3 regions of the Thalassospira sp. TSL5-1 genome follow, and region 2 is predicted to be linked to each of the others. Evidence: predicted binding sites of a transcription regulator. Region 2 holds the regulator's gene; each other region holds the start of a gene.
What was found. The regulator PhoB, encoded in region 2, activates phosphate uptake and scavenging genes when phosphate is short. The targets are predictions, from matches to a motif close to TNTCATAAAACTGTCA.

Region 1 (10,461 bases), on a different contig from region 2:
TGGCAGGCGTCACAGTCGGAAATGGTTTGGTATTTTGCCAGTTCATCGCGGGCCCACTGGCTGTCGGTTTCACGCCAGCGCCGTGACATGTTGGGAATAACCCCTTCAAAGGGGCGTGTTACCTTATAGCTGCGCGAACCGTCATCATAGGTGACGGTGACTTCTTCGTTGCCTGACCCATGCAGAATGATGTGCTTGGCCTTTTCCGGAAGCTTTTCCCACGCCACATTGGTTTTAAACCCAAAATGCTTGGCAATGGCGCGCAATGTTTGCAGGTAATATTTCGATGTACTGCTGGCCCAGGGCGCAATTGCACCGTCATCAAGCGTTTTTGTCGAGTCAGGCACCACCAGTTCCGGGTCAAATTCCATTTGTGTGCCAAGGCCATCACAAACCGGGCAGGCACCAAACGGGTTGTTGAACGAAAACAGGCGCGGTTCAATTTCCTCGATGGTGAAACCCGAAACCGGGCAGGCGAACTTGGCCGAAAACAGGGTGCTTTCACCGCTGCGGGCATCTTCGGCAAAGACGATGCCGTCGGTCAGCTCCAGGGCAGTTTCAAAGCTGTCGGCAAGGCGTGTCTGAATGCCATCCTTGACCACCAAACGGTCGACCACGACGGAAATATCGTGTTTCAGCTTTTTGTTCAGCTCTGGTGCTTCGTCGATGTCATACATCTCGCCATCGATTTTCACGCGCTGAAAACCACGTACACGAAGGTCTTTAAGTTCTTTTTTATATTCACCCTTGCGGCCGCGCACGATGGGGGCCAGCAAATAAAGCCGGGTGCCTTCTTCCATTTCCATGACGCGGTCCACCATTTGCGAAACCGTCTGGCTGACAATGGGAAGGCCGGTTGCCGGGGAATAGGGGATGCCGACACGCGCCCACAACAGTCGCATATAGTCGTAAATTTCGGTCACAGTCCCCACGGTCGAACGCGGATTACGCGATGTGGTTTTCTGTTCAATCGAAATGGCAGGCGACAGACCGTCGATATATTCGACATCCGGTTTTTGCATCATTTCAAGGAACTGTCGCGCATAAGCCGACAGGCTTTCGACATAACGCCGCTGACCTTCGGCATAGATGGTGTCAAAAGCCAGCGAGCTTTTGCCCGATCCCGACAGGCCGGTTATGACCACCAGCGAATCCCGTGGCAGTTCGACATCAATGTTCTGCAGATTGTGTTCTTTCGCACCGCGAACTGAAATTTTTGTCAGCATATCCGGCCTTTTGTTCCTGAATTGTTCGGGGAATGTATAGAGGAGCCAGTGGTTATACGCAAGTGCGCCCCCGACAGTTCCTGTCAGGATCTGTCAGCATGACTGATATGCGATCAGCACACGCGAATTTTGCGCCGCAAAAACAAAACCCGCCAGATCTCTCTGACGGGTTTTGGTAGCAGCTATTTAGGCTTAACCTTTGGCAATCGACTTGCCCGTAGCGCCCAAATCCTTGAAGGCTTCTTCAAGGCGGGCTGCCATTGAAAGTTCGGCTTCACGAACCCAAACGCGCGGATCGTACTGTTTTTTGTAGGGTTTGTCGTCGTCCGGATCGACCTGGTATTTAAAGGCCCGTTCGTTTTCTTCGACATATTTGCCAACGGCTGTCGCATAGGCAAACTGGGTGTCGGTATCGATATTCATTTTGAAAACGCCGTAACCAACGGCTTCCTCGATCTTTTCTTTTTCCGAACCGGAACCACCGTGGAAAACGAAATCAAGCGGGAAGCCATCCAAACCATGTTTTTCGGCAACGTATTTTTGCGATTCCAGCAGGATTTCCGGGCGCAGTTTCACATTGCCGGGTTTGTAAACGCCGTGAACGTTGCCAAATGCTGCCGCGACCGAAAAATGGCCCAGCGGTTTGAGGCGACGATAGGCTTCTTCAACTTCTTCCGGGCGGGTATAAAGGCGTGGATCGATATCGTCCTGACTGGTATCGAGTTCCTTGCCAATCCCGTCCTCTTCACCGCCGGTTACACCCAGTTCGATTTCCAGGCTCATATCGACAGCGGAAAGACGTTTCAGGAATTCCTCGCAGGTTGCCAGATTTTCTTCAAGCGGTTCTTCGGAAAGATCCAGCATATGCGAGCTAAACAAAGGCTTGCCGGTTTCCTTATACGCCTTTTCGCCCCAGCTCAGCATACCATCGACCCACGGAACGAATTTCCGGTTGGCGTGATCGGTATGAAGAACAACGGCGACACCATAATATTCAGCCAGAAGCTGGGCATGGCGGGCGGCGGAAACAGCGCCAATAACACGGGCCGCATTGGCATCCTTGATGCCCTTGCCGGCAAAGAACTGCGCACCACCATTTGAAAGCTGAATGATAATGTCAGAACCGGCATTGGCAGCAGCTTCAAGGGCTGCGTTCAGCGTGCTCGAGGACGTAATATTAACTGCGGGTAGAGCGTATCCGTCCTGCTTGCAGGCAGCAACGAGATCACGATAGGCCGCACCGGTTACAACACCGGGTTTAACGGAAGGCATGTGGGTACTCCTCCTGGGGGTCAGAGCATTATAACATTCCCCGTGCGGACCGACTGGTCCGCCGCTAGGGCGATCCGTAAGGAGCCCAATCCATCCGCCATATGCTGCGTAAGGTCAAGATTTTCCGTAATAGACTTTAGGAAAAACTGCTGCTCACGCAGACACAAACCATCATGATCGGGCTCGTCATCGGTTTTGATGATTTCGTCCGAATGTGAAAATTTTCCGTCCTGATCTGTGGCAGCATGGTGCAATTTTAAGGCATTCGTCTTGGTATGTGTGTCGACATTGGCCGATCCAGCGCCTTTTTCTTCTACATCTGTGATTGATACCGACCCCTTGGGCCCGATCACATCCTTAACGAAAAATGCCGTTTCGCTGATCATCGGGCCCCAGCCCGCTTCGTACCAGCCAATCGACCCGTCATCAAACCGGACCTGCAATTGTCCGTAATTATACATGTCCTCGGCCACATCGGGCGACAGGCGCACACCCATTGCATGAACCGAAACCGGTTTGGCCCCCGTCATCAGGCACATCATATCCAGGTAATGCACCCCACAATCGACAATCGGCGACACGCTGTTTAACAGGCGTTTATGGGTTTCCCAAAATTCACCACTGCTTTGCTGGTTCAAATTCATCCGCATCACCAGCGGTTTGCCCAGTGTTTGGGCCAGTTCAACGAATTTCTCCCACGACGGATGATGGCGCAGGATATAGCCGATCACCAGTTTACGGCCGTGTTTGACTGCACTTTCGATAACCCTCTCGGCATCCTCAACCGTTGCCGCGAGTGTTTTTTCGATAAACACATGCGCACCTGCTTCAAAGGCGGTAATGGCGAAATCGGCATGTGTTTCGGTATAGGTATTGATCGAAACCGCATCGGGTCGGGTTTCGGCCAAGGCGGTTTCGTAATCGGTAAATTGCGGATAGGATTCAAATCCGGCGGGCAGGGTGCCTTGTGAAATGGGGGACCGGGTGCATAGGCCTACGATCTCGAATCCGTCAAGGGCATGATAGGCTTTGGCATGGGACATCCCCATATTGCCCAGTCCGACAACAAGGATGCGTACGGGTTTCGACGTCATGGGGATGCCTCCTGATCTTATGTTTTAGATAAAATTTTTGCTTTATTTACCTGAAATCCAAGTGTTTTTAACCTCGAATGTTTCCGGGTCAAACAAAACCATATCGGCATCAAAACCCGGCAGGATTTTGCCTTTGCAATCATCAAGTTTCAGGAACGTTGCCGGATACTGCGACGCCATTCGCAAGGCTTCGCCAAGGTCAACACCGATCATTTCAACACTATTTTTGACTGCCGACATCATGTCCAGGTCCGACCCGGCCAGTGTACCATCAGCAAGGGCGCAACGCCCGCCAGAGGCTGTAATTTCTTCACCACCTAACACAAAGCTTTTGGTTTTTGCACCCACCGTCGGCATGGCATCGGTTACCAGCATAATCTTGCCTGTTTTCTTGGCCCGGACGGCTACTTGCATGGCCGCCGGATGAACATGATAGCCATCGGCGATCAGGCCACACCATGTGGTTTCGTCTGCCATTGCCGCCCCGGCAACACCGGGTTCACGGTGGGCAAGGGGGCTCATGGCATTAAACAAATGGGTGAAACCGCGTAATCCTTCGCCGATTGCCTTTTGCATGTCATCATAGGTGCCAGCTGTATGACCTGCGCACACCAGCACACCTTTGGCGGTTAATTTTTCTATGGTGCCCTTGGCAGCCTTTTCAGGTGCCAGCGTTACCAGAATGCGGCCATTTGGCAGGCTGGACAGAACCTCGATCGCATCATCTTCCATCGGGCGGATGATGTTTGGGTCATGCACGCCTTTGCGTTCCGTGTTCAGGTATGGGCCTTCAAGATGGATGCCAACGATGCCAGGTACGCCTTCATTAATGGCGTTTTTAACCGCGTCAATGGCGGCCAGCATTTTTTCGCGTGTGTCGGTAATCAGGGTCGGCAGCATGGCCGTGGTGCCAAATTTGCGGTGCCCCGCCATAATCTGGCGAATGCCGTCAACGCTAGGCGAGTGGTTTAACAAAACGCCGCCGCCACCATTGACCTGAACATCAATAAATCCCGGTGCCAGTACATTCCCTCGGGCGTCAAAAATATCAGCCCCATCGGGTATGCTGGCTGGTGACACAGCACTGATTTTACTGTTTTCAACGATCACAGTGCTATTTTCGTGAAACTGCTCGCCATCGAACAGCCGGGCATTTTTAATGGCAAGAATCTTCATCAATGCGTCTCCGTTACCTTGGAAAGATGCGGCGGTGCATCGGGGTTGCAGCCGCGCAGCAACGCAACATGTTCAGCCAGGGTATAAAATGTCTGGATCATCGCAATCGGGGCCAGCAGCGGGTGAATGTCTTCGACGACCGGTAAATGCCCCTTGGCAATTGCGTCGCCGGTTTCGGCGGCAAACAGGTTGTCGGTTTTTGCGCGCATTTCCGTCAGGAAACCCTCAACGCTTTCGCGGGTGGCGTCATCCTGTGAAAAAACCAGCAACGGAAATTCCCGCGTTACCAGCGCCATTGGCCCGTGTTTGACTTCGGCTGCACTAAAGGCTTCGGCATGCAGGCTGCTGGTTTCCTTGAATTTCAGGGCAGCTTCCTGGGCAATGGCAAAGGCCGGGCCACGGCCGATTACATAAAGCCCTTGTGACTTTGCAAGGGGCTCTGCCGCATCCAGCCAGTCTTTATCAAGGGCCTGGGTTAATTGGTCGGGCAGGGTGGCAAGGCCCGCATTCAATGCCGGGTCATCGCCCCAGCGCGCGACGATCTGGGCGATGGCCGATAATGTTGCGATATAGGATTTGGTTGCGGCAACACTGGTTTCGGACCCGGCCATAAGGGGAATGACATGATCAACCGTTTGCGCCAGTGGTGAATCGACAACATTGACCAGCGCCACGGTGCGGGCTCCGGCCTTTTTTGCAGCCATTGCACTTTGCACCAGATCGGGACTTTTGCCGGACTGCGAAACGGCAATAAACAATGCCCCCTTAACAGCCAGCGTCTTGCCATAGATGGACGTGATCGACGGTGCCGCCGACACCACAGGAATGCCAAGCTGGCTTTCGATCAGATATTTGGCATAAAGCGTTGCATGGTCCGAACTGCCGCGGCCACATGTCATGACAAAGGCAGGTGGTTGGGCGCGCAATTCATGCACCAGATCGTTGATCGGGCCAAGATTGGCAGCAAGCTGCGCCTTGATAACGGACGGTGCCTCGGCGGTTTCGCGCCCCATCTGGGTTTGCGGTTTCCAGCGTGTGGTCATGTCGGAGTTCCTTGCATGTCATGTAAGGTTTATATGCAAAAAGGCGCATGGACTATCGTGTATCGACCTGCATTTCGGCGATAAAATCGTAACTGTCGCCGCGATAATAAGATCGGGTGAATTCAACAGGGGTCCCGTTGGCCAGAAACGACCGCCGTTCGATATAAAGCGCGGCACTTCCTTCTGGCACCCCCAGTGCGCGGGCGGTTTCGCTGGTAAACAGTTCCGCGCGCAATCGCTGCAGGGCGCGATCAGGCTTTTTGCCATTTTTTGCCAGCGCATCATAAAGCGATCTGTCCACCGCCTCGGGGTCCGGGATAAATTGTTTGGGGATAACGGCAAATTCCAGCGCCATCGGTTTGTCATTCGCGGTTCGCAAGCGGCGAAACCGGGCAACTTCCGTGCCGGGTGACAGGTTTAAGGCCATTGCTTCTTCTGGCGAGGCATAGCCAACCGATTTTTCCAGCCAGATCGCTCCGGGGTTAAGGCCCCGGGTTGTCATATCCTCGGTAAAGGATGTCAGTCGGGACAGGGCCTGCTCGACGCGTGGGGCAACAAAGGTGCCAGCACCGTGACGCTGGATCAAAACGCCATCTTCCACCAGGGCCCGCACGGCATTGCGCACCGTCACGCGCGAAATTTTCAGTTCGGTTGCCAATTCGCGTTCGCTGGGCAGGGCATCTTCGACCTTTAAAATGCCATCATCGATGATGGCCTTGATGGCGGTTTGCAAACGGCGATAGAGCGGACCATGCCCTGTATTTTCAAAATCCCGGGTGCGCAGGCTGTTTAAAACGTCATCTGTTGCAATCACTGGCGTTCCTCCTGCAGGTGTTTGGCCATCAGGATGGCCCCCTCCAGCGCATCTCCGACCGCAGGGACAAGTTTGGCCTGAATGTCATCTGACATCAAATCGGCCATGCGCCGGGCGATACCCCCCATCAGGCTCAGCTTTGGGGCCCCAAAGGCCATAAGGTGACGTAAAATTTTCTCATTTGCCAATCTGGCCTGTCCGACAATGTCGCGGGCAATCGCATCCCCCTCATCCAGGGCGTCAAAAACCGTTAAGGCGAACTGGCCAAAATCTGACGGGCAGGCGGTTTCGGCAAAGGAAACCATTTCCTCGGGGCTGTGGTGGAAATGCGCCATAAGCTGGTGTGTCAGGCTGGTTGCCATACCAATTTTTTCATGGGCCAGCAGGGCTTTTTCCAGGGCCTGTTTGCCAATGCGGGCACTGCCGCCAATGTCTGAAATCTCAAATCCCCAACCCGCAATAGCAAGCTGTCTGCCATCGACAATTGCCTGCCCGCAGGTGCCGGTTCCCACAATCAGGATGGCACCATCCTCGTCGTTATGGGCGCCCAGGCAGGCTGTATAGGCGTCGGTTTCAAAAACAGCACTGGCAAAGGGATGGGGGTAAGCGGCAATATGTTTGCGTTCGCGCTCCAGCGATAATCCCGCCAACCCCATACCGGCATGAATATCCCTGATGCGCTCGCGGGGGATAGCAGCCTGGTCAAGGGTGTCGTGTGCTGCGGCGGTGATTTCCGAAAAGATTTTATCAAGTCCCAGACGGGTGTTTGCGCCGCCCCGAACGGCTTCGCCCAAAATATTTCCCAACCCGTCGCGCAGGCGTACCCGGCAGCGCGTACCGCCGCCATCGACGCCAAGAAAAAGACCATCAGAATCCGGTTTATTCATTGTTTGTCACCCCTAACTGCCTGCACCATAGCAGAGTGGTATCAATATTTGCAATACCAATATAGGTCCAGTTGAGTGCAAGTTCCGAGTTTGCGCGTTCCGCGGTCTTGTCATTCTTTGCCGATAGATGATAAAATATTTCGCATATCTGTATGAAATTTAAACATTTATCTGGTTATATGTGCTGGATTTTGATTGGGTAAGGGAGAGTAGGAAAATGGCGTTAAGCACCTTGATGCTGGTGGGCTCGGATGCGCCTTTGACCATCGCCATGTTTGACCGTTTAAAGCAGGGGTCAACACCCGTTCTTAACGCGCTTTCATTGCTGTTGATGGTGGTTTCCGGGGTGCTGGCCCTGCTTTCTGTTTTTGCCCAGCGGGATCGCACGGAAAAAAGCGAGGGGTAGCTTCGCGCCGTTTAAACCAGTTTTGAAATGAACATTGTTGAAACAAGCGGCCCGATTAGGTCGCTTTTTCTTTTGTTGATTCAGTGTTAAGGTAAAAATGATAGAAATAATTCTCCGTAAATCAACCTTAAGTAATTAATTTCTGAGTGACTGGCATGTTTGGAGCCAAAATGATGTTGTGTTTCGATAATATGACATCATTGAATGCTGGTGATTTAGCTATTGACTGAGCTGAAACATCCTCAGTTTCGTTTCACTTGCCGATCAAGTGAAAATTTAATTGTTTATTTATGCGCCAAATGAAAATGAAATTTGTTTAAAACATAAGTTTCCGAAAACTGTCACTTGAGTGAATGGGCTCTGCATTGGAAAAAATAGCCGTGTTGTTTGGCCTGGTAGACAGCGGGTCAAAGCAGGCTATTTATTTTATTTGGGAGTTCACAGAACCATGTTTCGCAAAACGCTGATGGCGGCTGCGGCGCTGTTTGCTATGGCAAGTTCGGCCAACGCAACGACGGAAATTACCTGGTGGCACGCAATGGATGGCGCCCTTGGTGACGTCGTTAATCATATTGCTGACGATTTCAACAAAAGCCAGTCAGAATACAAAATCGTGCCGGTCAACAAGGGCGGTTACGAAGACACGATGACGGCCGGTATCGCAGCGTTCCGTGCGAAAAATCAGCCCAACATCATCCAGATCTTTGATGCCGGTGCCGCCACCATCATCAATGCGAAGGGGGCTGTTTATCCGGTTCAGGATCTTTTGGAAAAATACGGCTCCAAATTCGATATTAACGACTACATCCCGGGTGTGCGTTATTTCTATGCCGATTCCAAAGGCAAAATGATCGGTCTGCCGTTCAACAGCTCGACCCCGCTTTTGTATTTCAACAAGGATGCCCTGGCAAAAGCCGGTATTCAAAACCCGCCGAAAACCTGGCAGGAATTTGAAGAAATGGCTCCGAAGCTGAAAGAAGCCGGTTATCAGGGCCTTGCTGAATCCCATAGCCCGTGGATCTTCTTTGAAAACTTCATGTCGCGCCATAACCTGCAATTGGCAACCGCCAATAATGGCTATGACAGCACCGACGTCAAACTCCTTTACAACAATGAAAACCTTAAAAATCATTGGAAAAAAGTGAAGGAATGGAAGGACAAGGACTATTTCGGTTATTATGGCCGTGCCTGGGGTGCAAACCAGGATGCCTTCCTGCAGCAGAAAGCTGCCATGTGGCTAGGGTCTTCGGGCTCGTTCGGGGGCTTGCGCAAAAGTGCGACCTTTGATTTTGGCACATCGACCCTTCCTTACTGGAAAGGTGTTGGCGATGCACCGAAAAGCACCTTTATCGGTGGTGCAGCCCTGTTTGCCTTTACCGGTCATTCGGAAGAAGAAAACAAGGGTGTGGCCAAGTTCTTTGAATTTCTGACCAAACCGCAGACCCAGTATTACTGGCACAAGGAAACCGGTTACGTTCCGATCACGAACGCAGCCTATGAACTGGCCAAAAAAGACGGCTATTACAAACAAAGCCCGGATGCCGAAGTTGGCATCAAGCAGCTTTCCGAAGAAGGCGGGGAGTGGACCAAGGGCTATCGTCTTGGCTATTATGTCCAGATTCGCGAAGTCATCTATGCCGAAGTTGATAAAATGATGAATGGTGACGAAACCGTTGATCAGGCCTTTGATGTGATCGAAACCGAAGGCAACAAGCTGCTGAAGCGTTTCCACGACACCTACAGCAACTAACATTATCCTTGCGGGGCAGGGCGACGTTTATTGTCGCCCTGTCTTTTTGGTTTTTCCGTTTCTCTCAGGCCGATATTTGTCATGAAACGCGTTCAGTTCGGGCATAGCCCGGTGCCATATCTGTTTGTGGCACCTCAAATCATTATTATTGCCATCTTTTTTCTATGGCCCGCCGCACAGGCGATCCATCAGTCATTCTTGCTTGAGGATGCGTTTGGCATGTCTTCGCAATTTGTCTGGTTTCGCAATTTCGAGGATGTGCTCTCGAATCCCGCCTGGCTAAGGTCTGCCTGGTTTACTGTCATTTTTTCGGCGCTGGTGGCCGTTCTTTCAATTGCCATTTCACTGTTTCTGGCCGTGCGTGCCGATGAAGTCATTCGCGGGGCAAAGGTTTATAAAACCCTGTTGATGTGGGGCTATGCCGTGGCACCGCCCGTTGCCGGGCTTTTGGGCATCATGATGTTCAACCCCTTGATGGGGGACCTTTACCTGTTCATTAACCGCATCGGGATTGATTTCAACCATATTCAGAATGCCAATGATGCCACCTTTGTCGTGGTGCTGATTGCGGTTTGGAAACAGGTTAGTGTGAATTTCATTTTCTTTCTGTCCGGCTTGCAGGGTATTCCCAAATCTGTGACCGAGGCGGCAACGCTGGACTGCAAAAGTGCCGAACGCCGGTTCTGGACCATTACCTTCCCATTACTGGCCCCGACGACCTTTTTCCTCATGGTCATCAACCTGACCTATGCCTTCTTTGAAACCTTCGGGATCATCGATGTTTCGACCAAAG
Region 2 (10,461 bases):
CAAAAGCGCCACGGTCACGCCCAGCATCATCCAGATATCAAACGCGGCAATTTGTTCGGGCACGATAATGGGTGAAATAACCGAAACACCGCCAATAATTGCCAACAGGTTCAAAAGGTTCGAGCCCAGAACATTGCCCAGCGCCACATCGGAATGTCCACGAAATGCGGCCACCATCGATGCTGCCAGTTCGGGCAATGACGTGCCAACAGCCACCAGCGTCAAACCAATCACGGCCTCGGACACACCAAATTCGCGTGCCACCGTCACACCGCCCTCAACCAGAAGGTCTGCCCCATAGGTAAGAGCGACGATACCAACAACCGTTACAATAACCGGTTTGATCCATCCCACCGGGGTTTCGCCCACTTCCTCGGCCTCGCTTTCATGCAGCGCACTTGCGGCATCCGGGCTGTTTTTATCGTGTTTATAGGTCAAATACCAGATCACCACCAACACCACGAGCATCAACGCACCTGCCCAGCGCTCGATCACCCCAAACTGACAAAGACCGATAAACAGCACCGCGCCCAGCAGCATCGCCCCGCCATCACGCACCGTGGTGGTGCGGCTGGCCGCGATCGGCTTGAGAATGGCCACAGCCCCCAGAATAAGCAGGATATTGGCAATATTGGACCCCACGACATTGCCCATCGCAATATCGCCCGACCCGGCAAGGGCGGCATTTAACGACACGACAAATTCGGGGGCCGATGTGCCCGCAGCAACAATCGTCAATCCGACGATCGCCTTGGAAATCCCCATTAACAGGGCCAGGCCGACTGCGCCCCGCACCATAAATTCGCCCCCGGCCGTTAAAAGAACAAGTCCGCCAACGATTTGCAAATAGGGTATAAGCTGTTCCAAAATTGGTCTGCCATTGATGATTTAAAAATACGCCCTGCCTATGCGAGAGAGCATTACCGCGCAAGATGGCAGTGCGCCCTGTTAAACGCAAGCGATCTCGCCCCAAATAATGCGACGAAAGCCGTCTTGCAAAGGGGCATATTTGCCTATTGTTATCCAAGACACAGCCAGGAGACAAAGGATATGCCAATAGATATCGGGAGTGAGACCGCATGCAATGCCAATCACGGGTGCTTTCCACTTATCCTGTCACACACTGTCCTGTCCCCGCATCAAATACCAAAAGGCCTCATACGCATTCGTCCCCCGACGATTATGAAGACAAACCGTTTTTACCGCTCCATAACCATGCCCAAAGTCAGATTCGCATCATGTCTCCACCCTATTGCGCTATGGTCGCAATAACCGGGAACGTGTATGACTGGCCCTAAAGTTAACGCCCCTGGATGAAACCTGATGCCCCATAGCACTGTGCTCTTCGAGCTATTCCTGATCCTGAGTGCTGCCGTAATTGCCGTGCCAATTGCGCAGCGATTAAAGGCCAATTCCATCATTGGCTTTCTGATTGGCGGCCTGGTGATCGGACCCTTTGGGCTGGGACTTATTCCCGATAATCGCGATATTTCCACCGTTGCCGAACTGGGTGTTGTCTTCCTGCTTTTCATGATCGGGCTGGAACTATCGCGCGAACGGTTGCGCGTAATCGGCGGCAAGTTTGCCGCTTTGGGGGTTTTGCAAATAACCGTGACGCTGGGCATTGGTTTTGTCGTTCTGATGGCCATCGACCTGCCCTTGCCCAGCGCGCTGGTGATTGCCGGGGCCCTGGCCCTTTCGTCCACCGCGATTATCCTCAAGCAGCTTTCAGACGAACGACAGCTTCACACCCGTTTTGGCCGGGCCGCCCTGGCAGTTTTGCTGCTTCAGGATGTGGCGGTTGGCCCCTTTCTGATCATGGTACAGGCGGCGGGCAATACCGCCAGCACCACCAGCCCGTGGGTCAGCATCCTCGCCGGTGTGGGGGCCGTTGCCGTATTGCTGCTGGCCGGGCGCTTTTTGCTGCGGCCCATGTTTCGCGCCATTGCCGCCCTGCATAACCCGGAACTATTTGCCATTGGCACCCTATTTGCCGTGCTGGCCGCCAGCACCTTGACGGAAATGGCCGGTCTTTCGATGGCATTAGGGGCGTTTATCGCCGGGGTGATGCTGGCCGAAACCGAATTTCGCCATCAGATCGAAGCCGACATTGCGCCATTTCGCGGCGTGTTTTTGTCCCTGTTTTTCATGTCGGTCGGCATGTCGGTGGATGTCGGGGTGGTTTATCATCATGCGCTGACCGTCATTTTGGGGGTTTTGGCCCTGTTGCTGATCAAGGGGGCGATTTTGTTTTTACTGTCCCTGGCAACACGGTTTGACCGGGCGGTATCGATGCGCATTGCCCTGGGGCTGGCGGGCGGCGGTGAATTTGCCTTTGTGATGTTTTCGCTGGCCGCGCAAAATGGCGCAATCACCCCGCAACTGGCGGCTATTCTGGTGCCGATTGTCGCCATTTCAATGGCCCTGACCCCCAGCATGATTGGCCTTGGCAAAAAGCTGGAGGATATTTTTCATCCACGCGAAACTGACCAACTCGGTGAAATCGAGGCCCATACCGATGGGGTCGCCCATCATGTTCTGATTATCGGCTGTGGGCGTGTGGGCCGGGTATTGGCCCGTTTGTTAAGAACCCGCAACATTCCCTTTATCGTTCTGGATTCCGATGCCCAGCAGGTGGCGCGTGGTCGTGCCGAAGGCCTGCCGGTTTATTTCGCCGATGGGTCCCGACCGGAAAGTTTCCGGGCCGCCCACACCGATCAGGCACATGTTGCCGCCGTTGCGATGGGTTCGCCGCATGAAACCGAGAAAACCGTAGCCTTGCTGCGCCAGCATTACCCGCACCTGAGAATTTTTGCCCGTGCCCAGGATATTTCCCATATCGGCGCGCTGTCACGCAGCGGGGCGAATGCCGCCATCCCCGAAGTGCTGGAAACAGGCTTGCGCCTGTCGGACCATGTGCTTTCCGCCTGCGATGTTCCACAAGATGAAATTGATAGCGAGATTGCCAAATTCCGCCGGGCCGACATGCTGCTGATGAATGAGCTGGCCCCACGTTCGCCTTCTCATTCATCCGCCTCCGCAACGAAACCGGCTTCGGCAACCAACGAACCGGAACACAAGGCATAAAAGGCATTGGCAAAGCCCGCCTTCCACACCGCATAAAACAAGGCCCTGCCATTATGACAGGGCCTTGTATTTTCAGTGTAAATTGCGAATTTCTGTCACAATTTGACGAAATAAAAAAGCCGCTTACGCCGCCGCATCGTCATCCAAAGCATAACCCGCGGCACGCACAGTGCGGATCACATCCTTGGTGCCTTTAACGTCATTCAGGGCCTTGCGCAAACGGCGGATATGCACATCCACCGTGCGGGTTTCGACATAGATATTCGGCCCCCAAACAGCGTTAAGGAGCTGTTCGCGCGAAAAAACCCGGCCCGGATGTTCCAGGAAATACCGCAAAAGACGAAATTCCGTCGGCCCCAAATGAATGGGTTTGCCGCTGCGATTGACACGATGTGCCGCCAGATCCATTTCGATATCGGAATAGATCAACTGCCCCTGTGGTTGCGCCGGACCCGACCGGCGCAAAAGCGCACGGATACGGGCCAGCAATTCGCCAATGGCAAAGGGCTTGGTCACATAGTCATCCGCCCCGGTATCAAGGCCGCGAATGCGGTCGCCTTCTTCACCACGCGCTGTCACCATAATCACCGGCAAATCGCGGCTTTCCGGTTTACGGCGGATCTGACGGCATACTTCGATCCCGGACATGACCGGCAGCATCCAGTCCAGCAGGACCAGATCGACATGGGTTTCAGCCATGATTTTCAGGGCTTCGTCCCCGTCACCGGCTTCCACAACATTCATGCCTTCCCGTTCAAGGTTGTAGCGCAACATCGTGACGATGGCGGCTTCATCCTCGACAATAAGAACCGTAGGATCCATCCTGTTATTCCCCTGCCTCGTTGGGTTCAATCACGGCAAAATTGGCAGCATCGTTTTTGGGACGGCCATCCACCGGCAGATCCTCGCCCTTGATGCGGTAATAGATCGTTTCGGCAATATTGGTGGCATGGTCGCCGATGCGTTCGATGTTTTTGGCAATGAACAAAAGATGGGTCGATGCGGTAATGTTGCGCGGGTCTTCCATCATGTAAGTCAGCAATTCGCGGAACAGCGAATTGTACATATCATCCACTTCCTGGTCACGGGCCCACACGCGCTGGGCTTTTTCCGCGTCATTCTCGATATAGGCGTCCAGAACATCCTTGATGATTTCCTGTGCCAGACGGGCCATGTTAGGAATGACCTGAACCGGGCGGATCGGCGGGATCTGGTTCAGAACCTGGGCGCGCTTGGCGATGTTTTTGGCAAGATCACCAATGCGTTCCAGATCATTTGACAATTTAAGCGCGGTTACAACCTGGCGCAAATCATCGGCCATTGGCTGACGCAGGGCCAGAACACGCACAGCGAAATCCTGAACTTCCTGTTCCAGCTTGTCGATGCGCAGGTCTGAAACAATGACCTGTTCGGCCAATTCGGAATCGCGCTTGGAAATCGCGCGGATCGCCGAAATCAGCTGGCTTTCGGCCAGGCCGCCCATCTGGGATATGATATTGTTCAACCGGGTCAGTTCTTCGTCGAATGAACTGACAATATGGGTTTCTTCTTTTCTCATGGAATTACCTCCTGCCCGGATTAACCGAAGCGACCAGTGATATAACCCTTGGTCCGTTCATCTCTCGGGTTGGTAAAGATTTGGTCCGTTTCGCCGACTTCCACAAGTTTACCCAAGTGGAAAAAGGCCGTGCGCTGCGACACACGCGCGGCCTGCTGCATGGAGTGTGTGACGATGACAATTGTGTAGTTCGAACGCAGCTCGTCGATCAGTTCCTCGACCTTGGCGGTCGCAATCGGATCCAGCGCGGAACACGGTTCATCCATCAAAATAACTTCGGGGCTGACCGCAACCGCACGCGCAATGCACAGGCGCTGCTGCTGACCACCGGAAAGACCCGTCGCCGGTGATGCCAGACGGTCTTTGACTTCTTTCAGAAGGCCAGCCTTTTCCAGCGAGGTCATGACGATTTCGTCAAGTTCGTCGCGGGAATTGACCAGACCATGAATGCGCGGGCCATAGGCCACGTTATCGAAAATCGATTTCGGGAACGGGTTGGGTTTCTGGAACACCATGCCGATGCGCGCCCGCAACTGCACCACGTCGATTGATTTATCGTAAATGTCGCGTTCATCCAGTGTGACCTTGCCATTGATGGTCACGCCATCAATGGTGTCGTTCATGCGGTTAAGGCAACGCAGGAAAGTGGATTTGCCACAACCCGACGGACCAATCAGCGCGGTGACTTCACGTTCAACAACATCCAGATTGACATCATAAAGGGCCTGATTGTCGCCATAAAACAGGTTGAGGTCACGGGCCGCCATTTTGGATTTGCCGCGCGTTTGCGAAGCGTTTGTCATTGCGTCAGCAGTTACAACAGCCATTTTACCACTTCCGTTCAAATTTCTTGCGCAGGAACACAGCCAGCCCGTTCATCAGGATCAGGAAGGCCAGCAATACCATGATCGCCGCAGAGGTTTTTTCAACAAAGGCACGCTCGGGGCTATCTGCCCACAGATAGATCTGCACCGGTAAAACCGTTGCCGCATCCATCGCACTGCCCGGAATATCAACAATAAAGGCCACCATACCAATCATCAAAAGCGGTGCCGTTTCACCCAGTGCCTGGGCCATGCCAATAATCGTCCCGGTCAAAATACCCGGCATGGCCAGCGGCAGCACATGATGGCTAACCGTTTGCACCGGCGACGCCCCCAGGCCCAAAGCGGCCTGACGAATTGACGGCGGAACCGCCTTGATCGCGGCACGGGCGGCAATGATGATGGTTGGCAGGGTCATCAAGGCCAGGGTCAAACCACCCACAACCGGGGCAGAACGCGGCAGGTGCATGACATTGAGGTAAAGCTCAAGGCCGAGCAAACCAAACACGATGGACGGCACCGCTGCCAGATTGTTGATATTGACCTCAATAATCTGGGTCAGACGGTTTTTCGGGGCAAATTCCTCAAGGTAAATGGCAGCAGCCACCCCAATCGGAAAGGACAGGATCAGTGTGACAAACAGGGTATAAAAAGAGCCAACAGCCGCCCCCCATATACCGGCCAATTCCGGTTCGCGGGAATCGCCGTTGGTGAAAAAGCGGGTATGGAACCGTTTTTCAATTGCCCCGCTATCGGTTAATGCCTGAAACCACGAGATCTGGTCGTCATCAAGGCGGCGGCTCGATTCTTTGGTATCAGCACTGATATAGCCCTTGTTGAGCATATCAAAATCATCGCCAGCAATCAGCCAGACCTTGCGGGTCTGCCCGATCAGGGAGGGGGTTTCCATCACCCGTTCGCGCAAATCATAGGAAGCACCGCTTGAAACGATGTCATATAGCTTGCGTTTTTCTGACCGCGACGTGACATCTGGAAACTGCTTGCGCAGGGCTTCCTTGATCAGCGCATCAAAATTCGCCCGGCCAATAACCGCCGGATCACGGGTTCCATCCGGGTCGATGACTGCCGGATCAAACGTAACCTCAAGCTGCACATAAGTCTGGACAAAGGCGCTATAGCCCTTGGACACAATCGAATAACCCAGCATAAGCAGTGCCGACAGTGCCAGCAGAATCGCAACCAGACCATAGGTCTTAAATCGCCGTTCGGCAGCATAGCGTTTTTTGACATTGCGGGTAATTTCGGCACTGTCCCAGTCAACCGGCTTACGCATGTTGGCAGCATCGGAACCAGCGGCGCGATCTTCCATAAGAGATGCCATATCAGTCATATTTCTCGCGATACTTCTGCACAACCTTCAGGGCAAAGACATTCAACCCCAGGGTAACAAGGAAAAGAACCAGACCAAGAGCAAAGGCCGACAGGGTTTTGGCACTGTCAAATTCCTGGTCGCCGACCAGCAGGGTCACAATTTGTACCGTAACCGTAGTTACAGCCTGAAGCGGATTTGCCGTCAGGTTTGCGGCAAGACCAGCGGCCATCACCACAATCATGGTTTCACCAATTGCCCGGGAAACCGCCAGCAGGATGGCCCCAACAATACCGGGCAAGGCCGCCGGAAAAATGACCAGACGAATGGTTTCCGACTTTGTCGCGCCCAAACCATAGGAGCCATCGCGCAGCGACTGGGGCACCTGCGACATCACGTCATCCGACAGTGAGGACACAAACGGAATAATCATGATGCCCATCACCAGGCCCGCCGCCAGCGCACTTTCCGAACTGACACTCAGCCCGAGAACGGCACCGCTATCGCGCAGGAAGGGGGCAACCGTCAGGGCCGCGAAAAAGCCGTAAACCACGGTTGGCACACCGGCGAGAATTTCCAGGGCCGGCTTCGCCCAGGCCCTAAAGGTCGATGACGCATATTCCCCCATATAAATGGCGGAAAACAGGCCAACCGGAACCGCTACCAGCATCGCAATAAAGGTAATCAACAGCGTCCCGGCAAAAAGCGGGATCATGCCAAAGGCACCCTCGGACGCCACCTGGTCGGCGCGGATCGCGGTTTGCGGGCTCCATTCCAGACCAAACAGGAAATCAACCGGGCTGATTTTGCTAAAGAAATGCAGGGCTTCAAACAACAGCGAAAACACAATGCCAAGCGTTGAGAGAATGGCGATGGCCGAACAGCCGATCATGAGATACCGCACGATCCGTTCGACATTGTTGCGCGCCCGCATGTCGGGAAAAATACGGCGATAAGAAAGGGTCAAGCCCAGCAATGCAACCGACAGCAACACCACAATCAGTGCGCTGTTGGAAATGGTGTGCAGAGTTGCCAGCCGCTGCCCGGCTTCAACAACTTCGGGGGCAACATCCAGATGGGCGGCATTGTCGGCCGCGATCAGGGAAATGGCATTCAGCGCCAAAGACAACTTGCCCGGATCCGAGGTGATGTCGGCTGGCAGATCACTGACGATCAGCGCCTGTACCACGGAGCCCTGCAGCGCATACCACACAAACAGCAAGGCAAGTGCGGGCAGACCACACCACAAAGCGGTATAGGTGCCATAATGAACAGGCAGCGAATGCAGGTTGCTATAGCGTCCGCCGGAAAGGGCGACGGCTCTCTGTCGTCCAAAGACAAAAGAGAGCGCAGAAAGCAGCGCAATCCCCAGCAACAAGAAAGTCAAAGACATTATGTTATTCCATTTGCCTGAAGGAAACCGTCCCGGAATGGGCATTCCCAGTGCGTGTGGGCAAAATAGTCAAAAAATACAGTTTTTAAACAAAGAAACCGGCGGCAGCCCAAAACAAGGGCCGCCACCGGCAGGATATCAAATTACATGCTGAGCGGGGTCAGGTTTTTCGCAGCTTCGCGAACCTGTTCACGTTCAGCTTTTTCCATCGGGATCAGGCCACGATCCGCAAGGTAGCCTTCATCGCCCCAGGCTTTGTCCGAGGTGAACTGGGCGACATATTCTTCCATGCCCGGAATGGTGCCGACATGGGCGTTCTTGACATAGAAGTACAGCGAACGCGAAACCGGGTAAGACCCATCGGCAATGGCTTCAAAGGTCGGCGAAACGCCACCAATTTTGGAACCATGCAGCTTGTCGCCATTCTGGTCGAGGAACGAGAAGCCGAAGATGCCCAGAGCAACCGGGTTGGCTTCAAGTTTCTGAACGATCAGGTTGTCGTTTTCACCAGCTTCGATATAGCCACCGTCTTCACGTACACCGCCACAAACGGCTTTGTGCTTGGCTTTGTCGGCTTTTTTCAGCTCGGCAATGACCGGGAATTCGTCACAGGCTTCTTCAAGTACCAGCTCGGTAAAGGCATCGCGGGTACCGGAGGTCGGCGGCGGCCCGAGGACTTCGATCTTTTCGTCCGGCAGGGACGGATCGATTTCTTTCCAGTTGTTATACGGGTTTTCGATCAGTTCCTTGCCATCCTTGGACGGAACGATTTTCGCCAGCGCCAGGAAGATCTGTTCCTTGCTCAGTTCAAACTGCGGTGCAGCTTTGGAGTTGGCAAGAACGATGCCGTCATAACCGATTTTAACTTCGGTAATCGCTTCAACGCCGTTTTTGGCGCAGGTTTCAACTTCGGACTTTTTAATGCGGCGCGAAGCATTGGTGATGTCGGGTGCCTGTTCCCCAACGCCTGAACAAAACAGCTTCAAGCCACCGCCGGAACCGGTCGATTCAATAACCGGCGTTTTGAAAGAAGTGGTCTTGCCGAATTCTTCCGCGACAGCGGTTGCGAACGGAAACACAGTGGACGAGCCAACGATACGAATCTGATCGCGCGCATGTGCGGCGCCGGTCAAGGCAACGCTCGCGAGTGCTGCAATAGCGAGTGTCTTCTTCATGTAAATCCCCATTTGTGTGTTCCATCAAGGAACGGTGCAACGATCTGCGAGGCGGACTTTACAGTTATGCTCTTACCGTATTGCGTCAGTTTTATTAAGGTTATGTTACAGTGATTCAGAACCGCAAAAACCGGTATTTTTATATTTAAAAACAAATCATTAACCACGCCCCAAAACCGCCGGAAAACTGCGTCTCCCCCAAATTCCCGCGCACACAAATGGTTGTATGACATCAAATGTGACAAAGCATAAACTCAACCAAAAGATCATGCGCTCTATGAGTCGCCCACCTTTTAATTAAAATCGCCACTCTCCCCCACAACCGCCCAACCATTTTAAGCCGTGTCAGCTTCTTACCGGAATGGGCAATTTTCGCGCAAAAGAGCCAAAAAATTTTATCGCAATCGTTGTATTCGGATATATTGCCCAGCAGGGACAGCCCGACAAAAAACAGGGCAAGCAAAAGCAACAATAACGACCAGGCCGCAGAGCCCATTCAGGACAGGGAGAGAAACGTGACTAAGCAGCTTGAGGCGCTAAAGGAAAGCGTCGATAAATTGTCGGACGAGATGGGCGAAATGTCCCAAATGGCGGCCCGGCATTTTGATGAATTGCATAATGCGGTCAATAATGTCGCAAGCCATACCGTGGCAATGGAAGCCATCATTTCGGCGATGCTTGCCAGAATCGAGGTTGACCCACAGGCGGTTAGCAACTGGATACGGGCCAAAACAGCCGAATTTTCGGTCCCTGAACAAGGTGAATCTGTTGCCGAATCCATTGCCCGCGATTTTCTGAACAATAATATGGCATCAACCCGCACCAGCACCCCGAACATGCCCTAAGCTGCAGGAACCCAAGTTTCCCCAAGGACATAGGGGAGCATCGGCCCTGCTTGCACCTTTATTGCGAAAGCTTTAGCGGGCGCGGCCCGCCGGTCGCCCAATCGAGAAGCTGGACAGTGTGAATAACCTTCAGGTCATCGGTTTCAAGCTGGATCATGCAACCAATATTGCCGGTTGCCACGATGTCGGGTTTGGTATTGCGGATATTGGCCTGTTTACGATCACGCAACTGGGCAGAAATTTCAGGTT
Region 3 (10,461 bases), on a different contig from region 2:
CCGCCACCGCCGTTGACAGGGTGGCAACCGCCGCAATCGCCATTGCCCCACGGGCAACACGCCGGATCTGCGATGAGAACATCTTTTTCCTCCGCATAACGTCTTTTGATTTATGGGCCAGCATAACCGCCAATCCCCGCCGGAAGCGGCCCGGGCCAAATATCGCCCCATTAGAAAATTGCCCAAAGGCACTGGAATTTTGTTATACGACTTGGCGCGAAATTGCCAATGTTTGGCGCGCTGCTGCATAAATTTAACGTTTTCAACCCACCGATGCGCGATCATGTTGGCACCTTTACCCGTCACAATAGGGCAAAGTTTGCACGCCTGATTGCCAAAACCGGGCGAAACCGTCATAACCGGGGCGCATTATTGCACGTTCATCCGATCCACTGATAAAGGCACTGTTCATGCCCCGTCCCCCCGCCGCCCGCAACGCCCACGCACACGCACCGGCACGCAGCGCCATGATTATTGGTGCAGGCCCCGCCGGGCTGATGGCCGCGGAAAGACTGGCCGGGGCCGGATATGATGTGACAATTTACGAAGCGATGCCCAGTGCGGGGCGAAAGTTCCTGATGGCGGGGAAATCTGGCTTAAACATCACCCATAGCGAGGATCTGGAAACGTTCCTGTCACGCTATGGTGCATCACGCGCAAGGCTGGAACCGCATCTGCGTGCTTTCGGCCCCAACGAAATTCGCCAATGGTGCGCCGGATTGGGGGTTGAAACCTTTATCGGCTCATCAGGCCGGGTTTTCCCCACCGCGATGAAGGCAAGCCCGCTTTTGCGTGCCTGGCTCAGGCGGCTGGATGGCCTTGGTTGCACCATTCATTACCGCCATTACTGGACGGGATGGGATGAAACCGGCAACGCCATTTTTAGAACTCCAACCGGCACTGTTCAGGCCAAGGCCGATATCACCATACTCGCCCTTGGCGGCGGAAGCTGGAAACGCCTGGGGTCGGATGGCAAATGGATGCAAATCCTTCAGGCGGCCGGTATTAAATGCAACCCGTTCAAACCGGCCAATTGCGGCTTTGACATTCGCTGGACACAGCATCTGATTGATAAATGCGCGGGCCAGCCGGTCAAGGCTGTTACGCTTTCAGCAGGCAGCCAAACAATTCGCGGGGAATTTGTCATTTCCAAATCCGGGATCGAAGGCAGTGCCGTTTATGCCATTTCCGCAACGCTGCGCGATCAGTGGCTGGAAACTGGCAGTGCCATTCTGACGCTGGACCTGACGCCGGACCGTGACCTTGGCGACGTCGCCACCCGCCTTGCCAAACCGCGCGGTAAAAATTCGCTGGGTAATCATTTGCGCAAAACATTGGGCCTGGATGCCACCAAAACGGCATTGATATTTGAAGTTACCCCGCGCGAAACCTTAAATGACCCTGCCAAACTGGCCCAAAATATCAAGGCACTGCCCCTTCCCATCACCCGCCCCCGCCCGCTTGACGAAGCCATCAGCACCGCAGGCGGTGTAGCGTGGGAAGAACTGGACGACAATTTCCAGCTTATCAAACGCCCCGGCACCTATTGCCTTGGCGAAATGGTGGACTGGGAAGCACCGACGGGGGGATATTTGCTGAGTGGGTGCCTGTCTAAAAAAAATATAAATTTTAGATAGGCCTAACCTGCCAGACAACATTCAAAACCCACTCAAGCGTTCCGCCACAAAAACACACAAAAATAAGCATAAAAACTCGACAAGCACCCCACTCGATGAATTAATATCCTTAATCACATCAAAGATTTTCAACCTATAGGAAATCCCAAAATGCGCGTTGAGAGAAATTCATCCCCCAATGACATGTCCGAAACATTCAGTCAATTTGTCACCAAAAGACTCAAAGGAATATCTCTCGACGCAAATTTCAACGAAGAGGCCAAACATGGAAAATTCCCCGATTTCACCTGCTTTAACGGTTTAGCCTTACTTGAAGTAAAGCAACTAAAATCCGATCAGAACGAAAGACTAAACGAAACAATAGAAAATAACGAATCAATTGATAATAAAATTAATTTTTACGGGAAAAGATCTTTTGAAACATCCTTCAAAGACGGACCCGAAAAAGAAGAAATTCGCCGCCAACTTCACAACAAACTTTCCAGAACGATAGAAGATCATTTAAGGAAGGCAAAAGAACAACTCAAAAACTACTCGAAACGGAATCCGAGAAAAAACAGAGTAAACATCTGCATTTTCCTCAACAACTCAATTGGTGTATTTACTCCAGATCTATTCGCGTCCTGCATAGATAGGAAAATGAACCATAAATCCAAAGATTCCACTCGATACAACTCAATTGATTACGTAATATATATATCAGAAAAACACTACATCCACGAAGAGCAAAAATTTCGCCTTACAATTTGGAGCTACACCAATGTAGAGGCAACAAACAATCCGTGGAAAGATCAGGTAATAGAAAAAATAATTACAGAATGGACTCAGTTCCGCGGTGCGCCAATTTCGCTGCAAACCGAATCGTTACAATCGATAGAAAACAGCGAAGAAATCATCGATATCCCAAAAAAAATGACCCGCAGTGAACAATGGGCCATCGAATACCAGAGGTATCCTTATCTCTCAGAAGAGAGCATTGACAACATCCGAATTATTTTCCACAGAACATTACTATGCACATATATTTCAATAATCAAAGGAAAATGGAAAAAACCCACAAAAGAACAGCAAATCACATATTTGCGAAATTTTTCTCATGTAATAGAGGAAATAAACCGCAGAGGCTTAGACATGAATGACATGAACAAAAATTTGTTATCAGAGCAAGAGATCACTCGAATATCAAAGGGAATACCACAAGACCTAATAGACCTAATATTTAAAGAGAAGCCGAATTATTAGATATCAAAAGACGTATGATATTTTCATAATCCGACTTCACTTTTTTACGAATTCAAAATAAACATCAGAACTGAACGATCAAGCAGAAATCAACCTTCGACAGGAATCCCGTGGATGTAACCAACACCACCGGCAAAGCGGTCGCGGTAATTGGCGTCGATCAGCGGTTCAAGGTCGGCTTTTACCTTGTCGTGCAGGCCTTTTTCCCAGTCGCCCGGATGCTGGAAGTTGCTCATGATGTAGGCAAAGCCGTTCATGTCATCGACAGCATGCAGGCCAGTTGATTCGGCACCGGCCGGGCAGGACAGGATGCGGTCCAGTTTTTTGGTATCGACGTTATAGGCCCACAGGAAGTTATTGACGTGGTTGCCGCTGTCTTCACCGACAAACAGAGTACGCATTTTTTCGGAGAACTTGATGTTATCGGGGTTGGCAATCAGGTTGATGTCTGCGGTGTTGCCAATTTCATCCGGGGTTTCAAGGTCACGGCCAATCAGTTCCGGCACGGCGGCCATTGTAACGGGCACCCAGTCACTATCAATCGCATTGCCGTCGGTATCGGTCTGGCTGCCGGTCATCGGCCATGCGTAAACGGCACCGGCCTTGATCTGGTCAACCTTGATCGGGTTTTTACCGTCGCTCATGGATTTATAGATATAGGACATGGCGGAATAACCGATTTTGTCCTTGGCGTTGACCGTGGTGCCTTCCATTTTGGTGAAGGCCAGCGTACCGCCCACCAGCGGGGCATAACGGTGGGTTTCAAGATAAGCTGCAGCCTTTTCCATGCCCGGCTTAACGCGCACCCACTGTTCCTTACCGCTGAAACGAATGGCGGTAAAGCTGTCGTCTTTCGGGTCCTCATGGACAACATCAATAATGTCATCCGCCGTCAGTTTATCGGCCAGCGCCTTGATTTCGTCGCTGGTGGCATGGCCCAGCAGGACCCATTTCAGGTCAAACTTGCCGCCTTTGTCCAAATCAACGCCTTCGCGCTGCATGACTTTGGCAACATAAAGCTTGCCAGAGGACAAATCTGCCGGTTTGTCGGCGATGAACATGAACAGGCCACCATTGGTGGCGTCATCGCCCATCAGGGTGGTGCGCTGGTCTGGCATCACCTGTACCAGTTCGTGCGAAATACGGCCGAGGCAATAATGCTTTTTGATTTCGCCGGTGCCATCGGCATTTACGATCACTTCGGGCATATGTCCGTAGTGATAGGGATTGGCCTTTTTCGGATCGCCATACAGGGTTTTGCTGTAGGTCTGGAATTCTTCCGAGGTGGCTGCCTTAGTGGCATCGGGTTCGTATTCTTCCGATGACAGATGCGTATTCCAGGGCGACAGGCTGGCGGCACAGGTGATCCAGAGGCCATGTACCTTGCTGGTATCAACCGGATGATACTGAACCAGGCTAAGCTCGCCGCTTTCCGGGTTTTGGTCAAAGGTCAGAACCGCAATTGGCGATGGCAGCTTGCCATACATGTCCGTGCCATCATAGGCGCGCGAGGTATATTCAAACTGAACCACGGCAAACACCGTGTTGCCCTTAACACCCGGCACCTTGGCGCCGTCAATTTTGATCAGGCTGTAGCCATCCGGGCAATCGGAAAAGAACTGACGTTTGTCGGGCGAGGATTCATCAATGATCGGGTTGTTGTTGATGTCGCGATAGCCACCGGCAACAACCTTGCCGCCCTTGCCATCGGAAACTTCGTCCCCGGTAATGAAAAGCGGTTTGTAGCCCAGCTTGAACGCCTGTGAGGCACCGTTTTCATAGGTTGCGACAAGACCGGACTTTACCGTTGTCGTTGCCCGTTCGGCGTCGGTCATGGGGGCCCCCATCCCCACAAACTCGATCGATTTGACACGATTTTTGGCCGTTGCGGCAAAGGCCGGGGAACTGCCCAGCATGGACAGGGCCGATGTTTCAAGCAACGGGAGGAAGGGCGCGCCCGCAAGAATACCAAGCAGCGAACGGCGGGAAATGCCGGTTGGGCTGGTCATGTCGATGATCCTTAAAATGACAGTCTGAAATTTCGGGAAGAAAACCCAATAGAAGGAATTGCCTGCCAAACCCTGAGCAAAAACAGGCAATGCCAGCAGTGTAATTTTTGTCTGTGACGGTTTGATAAAACTTTGGTTTCATTCCAGATAACAATTAAAGCACTGAGGCGAATTTCAACCACCCTCTTCAACAAGAGGTCGCAGCCCGTGCCATCGGGCTTCCCGGCCCTAACTTGCAATTGCCTGTCGTCTGTGCCTTACTTGAAAGGATTTCAGAAAAATAAAACCCATCATCAGAGAGGTGAAAACATGGTAGATGCCAGCAATGGCGCCACCAGCCAGAAAGATATTTCCGATACTGCATCCAACCTTGCCAATATGACACATGCCAGCCCCGAAGAGCTGGCGGCCTATTACGACAAATGGGCAACATCCTATGAAAAAGACCTTCTGGACATGGGATATGAGGCCCCGGCCAAAGCCGCCGCGATCATTGCGCAACAGGATATCGCCAAAGACAGCCCGATCCTGGATGCCGGATGTGGCACCGGTCTAACCGGGCTGGAACTGGCCAAACAGGGTTATCGCCGGTTAACCGGCATTGATATTTCGCCAGAATCCCTGAAACAGGCCAAAGCCAAGGACTGTTATAACAACCTGAAAATCCAGAACATGAACCAGCAACTGGATTTTGACGATAACAGCTTTGCCGCAGCCCAGTGTGTTGGCGCACTGACCTATGTTCGACATATCGAAGGTTTGATGCGCGAACTTGTTCGCCTGGTTAAACCGGGCGGCATCCTTGCCTTTACCCACCGAACAGACCTTTATGACACGGCCTTTACCGACATGGTGCAAAAGCTGGCGTCAGAAAAACTGTGGGAACAGATCCACCATTCGCCGCCCTCTCCCTACATTCCCCGGCACAGCGATTTTGGCGATAGCAAGCTGATCCATTACGATATTTACCAAGTGCAGTAATGCCTGTTAGCGGGGCGGCAAGCACATTGCCCCGCCCCGCACCCCAAATATCTACCGCCTAAATCAAGGCCAGAAACACCTTAAAAACAGGTGGTTGGAAAATACTGTGATGTATTGAGCGATGATTTTTTAAAGACATGGCAGGCAACGCCACCATTTCGAGGTGTCACCGTCACATGTTGATTATTAGGTGCACCAGGTGGTGTTGCGCCGCTGGAATGCTGCCCTTTCAAATACAAACAGGTGCCTGCCGCGAATCCATCCCGCAGGGCTTTGTTCTCGGAATTTACCACCCGGTTCGGCCAGCCTGCCAATCCTCCCTCTTGCTTATAGTTTGGGGCCTTGGTACAGCCATCGGCCGCCTGAACCGTAATGGGTAAAAACATGGCAAACAGCAGCCCAAAACAAGCCAAAATACGTTCATTCTTCATCTTGCACCTCGCCAATGTAGCATCTCATCAATGATCCATTCACTGACAGGCCAACACAACCAAATCAGTAATTAAAGTAAAATTTAAACTACTTATGGTTGATTTAAAAGCCCCATTCACGTTCCGCCTCAGCACGCGGTCAAGGCTTACTGAGATAAAACCCGATTTATCGCATGGCCTGAGGATTGTTGCGCCGTCAGAAACACCTGAATGGCGTGCTCGCCCGGGGCGCAGGCATCCCTGATGATGGATTGTTCCTGAAGCGTTAATGATTGCAGGCGCGAAGGGCGTTTTTGCGGCAAGCGGGCGGCCTGATCCAGCCAGTTTTCAGGTGCATCACCCAGCAAAAAATCACCAAGCCGGGCAATTTCACGGTGTGGCTGATCACATAATAAATCATAGGACAGGACCATCGGATCATGTCCGTTGAGTGCCCGCAACCCCGCCCGGGTAATTGCCGACCAAAATGCGCCGCAATCTTTAAGGCTGGGGCGTTTTTGAATGATGCGCTGCATTTTAAAAACACTACCCAGCCGGGCCACCAGCGGCCACATGCCCCCTTTGCCGTAATGATGATGCGGATCAAGCAAATCAATGCCCAATGGCCTTAAATGCCGCCACATCCAGATTGCCAGCCGGGTTGCCGGGTAATCGCGCATCGACAGGGCCGTATCGGCACCGTTGCGTAACAGCAAAACCGGGCGGGCTTCGGGAAACATGTGAAGCAATGTGCCTGCTGCGACCAAAGACCCGCCAGAACGCTCCACCCACATACGGCGTGTGCCGCAATGATCGGCCAGGGTGGAAAAAAGCGCCCGATAGTGGCTTGCCATGCTTTGGCGTTGCCAGCCTGGTACGGTCATCGATAATTGATCAAAAAGCCCGTCGGGATTATCGCACAAATGCGGCAGGGTAATTGCCAAAATGGGCGGGCACAGCCACGGATCATGGGCCGGATTTTCAACCTTGCCATATAAAAATTCCTGCGGTGCCACACCGGGATTACCAACCTGGGACAAAGCCGCCGATGGTTGCGCCATATATCGCCAAAACCGCCTGCCGGACATGTTTGATGACCGAAAGGCATTGGGACCAACGGTAGAAAACAGTTCGGAAATTGACAGGATCTCCGGGTGCAACCGCAATATTTCGGAAATCAATGTGGACCCGCAGCGGGCCGACCCCAGGATCAACCCACCGGGCATAAGCCCGTTGCCGGGCACATCATCAGTCATTACGGTTTCTCCGTAATCGCGCGGATCATGGTGCGAACAGCCTGGCGCGCCAGTTCATGGGGGGACCGCGATGACACCATGTCCAGACGCCCGACGGCCGCCAACGCTACACCGCCATGTACGGCAACAAACAGTTCCTCCGCCCGGGCGTTGGCATCGATTGTCGGGGCGAGTTGTGCGAGGGGCTGGGCAATACGTGCCAAAAGCCCGTGAATGGCATCCATATACCAGTCCGGGAATTTTTCGGTCACGCGGGGCCCTTCAAAAAGCCCCTGCCACACCCCCTGTCGGCTGAGCATGAATTGCACATACCCCTCGGCCAACGCATACAGCCAGGGTTCGGGGGCGTCATCGGGCAAGGCCTCGATCATTTGGGTTAATTCAAGGAAGGTGTCACGATTGACCTCCAGCAACACGGCATGCAAATCGCCAAATTGGCCATAGATCGTACCGGCCGTAACACCCACTGCCTTTGACAGGGCGCGCGCGGTTAAGGCCGACGGCCCGCCTTCCTGCAACAGGGTCCGTGCCGCACGGATCACCTGGGCACGAAGTTCCACATAATCATATTGTCTGGGCCGCGCCATCGGGCACTCCTGCAACAGTTTATGAACATTGTTTAAAAACAGTGTTGACAATATTTCATCTTCTGTCAACGTTATTAAACAATGTTCACAAATGGATTTACCCATGTCTGCAAACGCGGTAACAATTTATGGCACAGGTCGCTATCTGCCAGAACAATGTATGAGTGCAAACGCCGTTGACCATTTGCTGGGATGGCCCAAAGGCCAGTCTTTTGCACGTTTTGGGATTGCGAACCGCTATGTTGCCAATCAGGATGAAACATCGTCTTTCATGGCAACCAGAGCCGCACAACTTGCCCTGAAGGCTGCACAATGCGATGCAAAAGACATTGACCTGATTTTGGGGGCCTGCGGCGTGATGGAACAACCGATTCCCTCCACGGCGGTGCTGGTTCAGGACCGTTTGGGTCTTGGCAAATCGGGTATTCCGGCCTTTGACGTCAATGCCACCTGCCTGAGCTTTCTTCAGGCGCTCGATGTCGCAGCATTATGGATACAATCTGGCCGGGCGCGCCGGGTGCTGGTTTTTTCATCTGACATTGCCTCTTCTGGCCTGGACTGGAAAAACCCCGAAAGTGCAGCAATTTTCGGCGATGGTGCAGCAGCGGTTATTGTTGGCCCGGGAGACGGTGCGATATTGGCGCATGGTTTTGAAACCTACAGCGAAGGCCGGGAAGCCTGCGTGCTGGCTGCCGGGGGCACAAGAATTAACCCCACCCGTGGCATTGCCGAGGGTGACGATAAATTCCGCATGGATGGCGGCAAGGCCTTTCGTGTCACATCACGCTACCTGCCCGGCTTCCTGTCGCGCCTGTTGGCGCGTGCTGGCGTGGATAAAGAAAACCTTGATTGCATCATCCCGCATCAGGCCAGCGCCCATGCCCTGCAACATGCGATCCGCGCCTTGCGGTTCCCTGCCGAGAAGGTGGTCAATATCTTTGCCCAAACCGGCAACCAGATCGCCAGTTCCATCCCCTCCGCCCTTGATCATGCCGTGCAATCAGGCGCATTAAAGCGGGGACAAACGGCCCTGCTGATCGGCACATCAGCCGGGATTTCGCTGGGCGGAACAGTGGTGAGGTTTTAATGAAGGCCCTGATTACCGGTGCCAGCGGCTGCCTTGGCCGCGCCCTGATTGAAGAATTGCAAACGCATGGCTGGGACATTCTCACCACCGCGCGCACCCCGGTTGATTTGCCCGGCTTTATCGCCGCCGACCTGATCCAGGATGATCTGGCGCCATTGGTCAAGGGTGTCGATGCCGTGTTTCATTGTGCCGCCCTAAGTGCCGGTTGGGGCAGCCCGCAAGATTTTGTCGCCACCAATGTTACCGCGACCGAACGGCTGCTGGACGTGGCAAGAAAGGCGGGCGTGAACCGGTTTGTCTTTGCCTCCACCCCCAGCCTGTATGCCGATGGCACCGATCGGTTCCAACTGGCCGAAGATGCCACATTGCCCCCAAAGGCCCTGTCGCCCTATGCCGAGACCAAACGGCGGGCCGAAGAAATCGTGCTGGCGAATAATGATACCAACATGCGCTGCACCGCCATTCGCCCCCGGGCGATTTACGGGCGCCATGACCGCACATTGATGCCGCGCCTGCAAAAGGTAATGCAACGGGGTTTTGTCCCCATGATCGCCGGGGGCCACGCCCAAATAGACCTGACCCATCGCAGCGATGCGGCACGCGGCATGCGCCTGGCGGCGGATGGCCCCGGCGGCCGGGTCTGGAACATTACATCGGGCGAAGTTTTTTCCTTTCGCCATCTGGCCGATCTGGTTGCCGATCATGGCGGATACCGGGTGCGACGCATTCCAATGCCCTATAAAATCGCCTATGCACTGGCCGGTTTTGCCGAACAGCGGGCCTTACGCAAAGGCGACGGTGAACCGACTCTGACCCGCCAGGCGGTTGTCTCGCTGGGTCGGTCCATGACACTGGATATCCGTGCGGCACAACGGGATCTGGGTTATCAGCCCATGATCCGTCTTGAACAGGGGTTGGGTGAATGCTTCGCGTAACCACATTGCGGGTTGGCAGTTGCCGGGTCCCGGCCCATTCGGCCGGGTTGCCGGATCGTGGCAAGGTCATGTTGCCGGCACTGGCCCATTTTATTGAAACCGATACAACCAGCCTGCTGGTTGATTGTGGCTATGGTGATGCCTTTTTTACCGCGACCGAAAAATTCCCCGGCAAAGCCTATCGCCTGGTCACGCCCGTCGTTCTGCCGCCCGAAGAACGGCTGGTCAAACAATTGCCCCGCCTGCCCGACCAAGTGGTGTTAACCCATATGCACGGTGACCATGTTGCCGGATTGCTGGATCTTCCCGCACATATC

Region 1: a site for PhoB is predicted at 8,247-8,262, ahead of ugpB (sn-glycerol-3-phosphate ABC transporter substrate-binding protein UgpB). Genes of this name have one in related genera too.
Region 3: a site for PhoB is predicted at 5,003-5,018, ahead of LF95_RS09425 (PhoX family protein). Genes of this name have one in related genera too.

What each region holds. Positions count from the first base shown of each region.
Region 1 is NZ_KV880637.1:1,640,453-1,650,913, forward strand. Features, by position in the region: gene uvrA (excinuclease ABC subunit UvrA) at 1-1,226, opposite strand, end outside; gene fbaA (class II fructose-bisphosphate aldolase) at 1,419-2,498, opposite strand; gene LF95_RS07715 (Gfo/Idh/MocA family oxidoreductase) at 2,519-3,592, opposite strand; gene nagA (N-acetylglucosamine-6-phosphate deacetylase) at 3,635-4,768, opposite strand; gene LF95_RS07725 (SIS domain-containing protein) at 4,768-5,811, opposite strand; gene LF95_RS07730 (GntR family transcriptional regulator) at 5,864-6,625, opposite strand; gene LF95_RS07735 (glucosamine kinase nucleotide-binding domain-containing protein) at 6,622-7,512, opposite strand; gene LF95_RS07740 (hypothetical protein) at 7,730-7,918, shown strand; gene ugpB (sn-glycerol-3-phosphate ABC transporter substrate-binding protein UgpB) at 8,367-9,668, shown strand; gene LF95_RS07750 (ABC transporter permease subunit) at 9,750-10,461, shown strand, end outside.
Region 2 is NZ_KV880638.1:752,651-763,111, reverse strand. Features, by position in the region: gene LF95_RS13005 (calcium/sodium antiporter) at 1-867, opposite strand, end outside; gene LF95_RS13000 (cation:proton antiporter domain-containing protein) at 1,324-3,087, shown strand; gene phoB (phosphate regulon transcriptional regulator PhoB) at 3,211-3,909, opposite strand; gene phoU (phosphate signaling complex protein PhoU) at 3,914-4,645, opposite strand; gene pstB (phosphate ABC transporter ATP-binding protein PstB) at 4,666-5,472, opposite strand; gene pstA (phosphate ABC transporter permease PstA) at 5,474-6,820, opposite strand; gene pstC (phosphate ABC transporter permease subunit PstC) at 6,813-8,192, opposite strand; gene LF95_RS12970 (PstS family phosphate ABC transporter substrate-binding protein) at 8,336-9,367, opposite strand; gene LF95_RS12965 (hypothetical protein) at 9,883-10,212, shown strand; gene LF95_RS12960 (heterodisulfide reductase-related iron-sulfur binding cluster) at 10,271-10,461, opposite strand, start outside.
Region 3 is NZ_KV880637.1:1,992,310-2,002,770, forward strand. Features, by position in the region: gene LF95_RS09410 (ABC transporter substrate-binding protein) at 1-82, opposite strand, end outside; gene LF95_RS09415 (TIGR03862 family flavoprotein) at 411-1,637, shown strand; gene LF95_RS09420 (hypothetical protein) at 1,788-2,879, shown strand; gene LF95_RS09425 (PhoX family protein) at 2,969-4,888, opposite strand; gene LF95_RS09430 (class I SAM-dependent DNA methyltransferase) at 5,198-5,869, shown strand; gene LF95_RS09435 (hypothetical protein) at 5,950-6,300, opposite strand; gene LF95_RS09440 (sulfotransferase family protein) at 6,447-7,535, opposite strand; gene LF95_RS09445 (TetR/AcrR family transcriptional regulator) at 7,535-8,122, opposite strand; gene LF95_RS09450 (3-oxoacyl-[acyl-carrier-protein] synthase III C-terminal domain-containing protein) at 8,226-9,209, shown strand; gene LF95_RS09455 (NAD-dependent epimerase/dehydratase family protein) at 9,209-10,144, shown strand; gene LF95_RS09460 (MBL fold metallo-hydrolase) at 10,132-10,461, shown strand, end outside.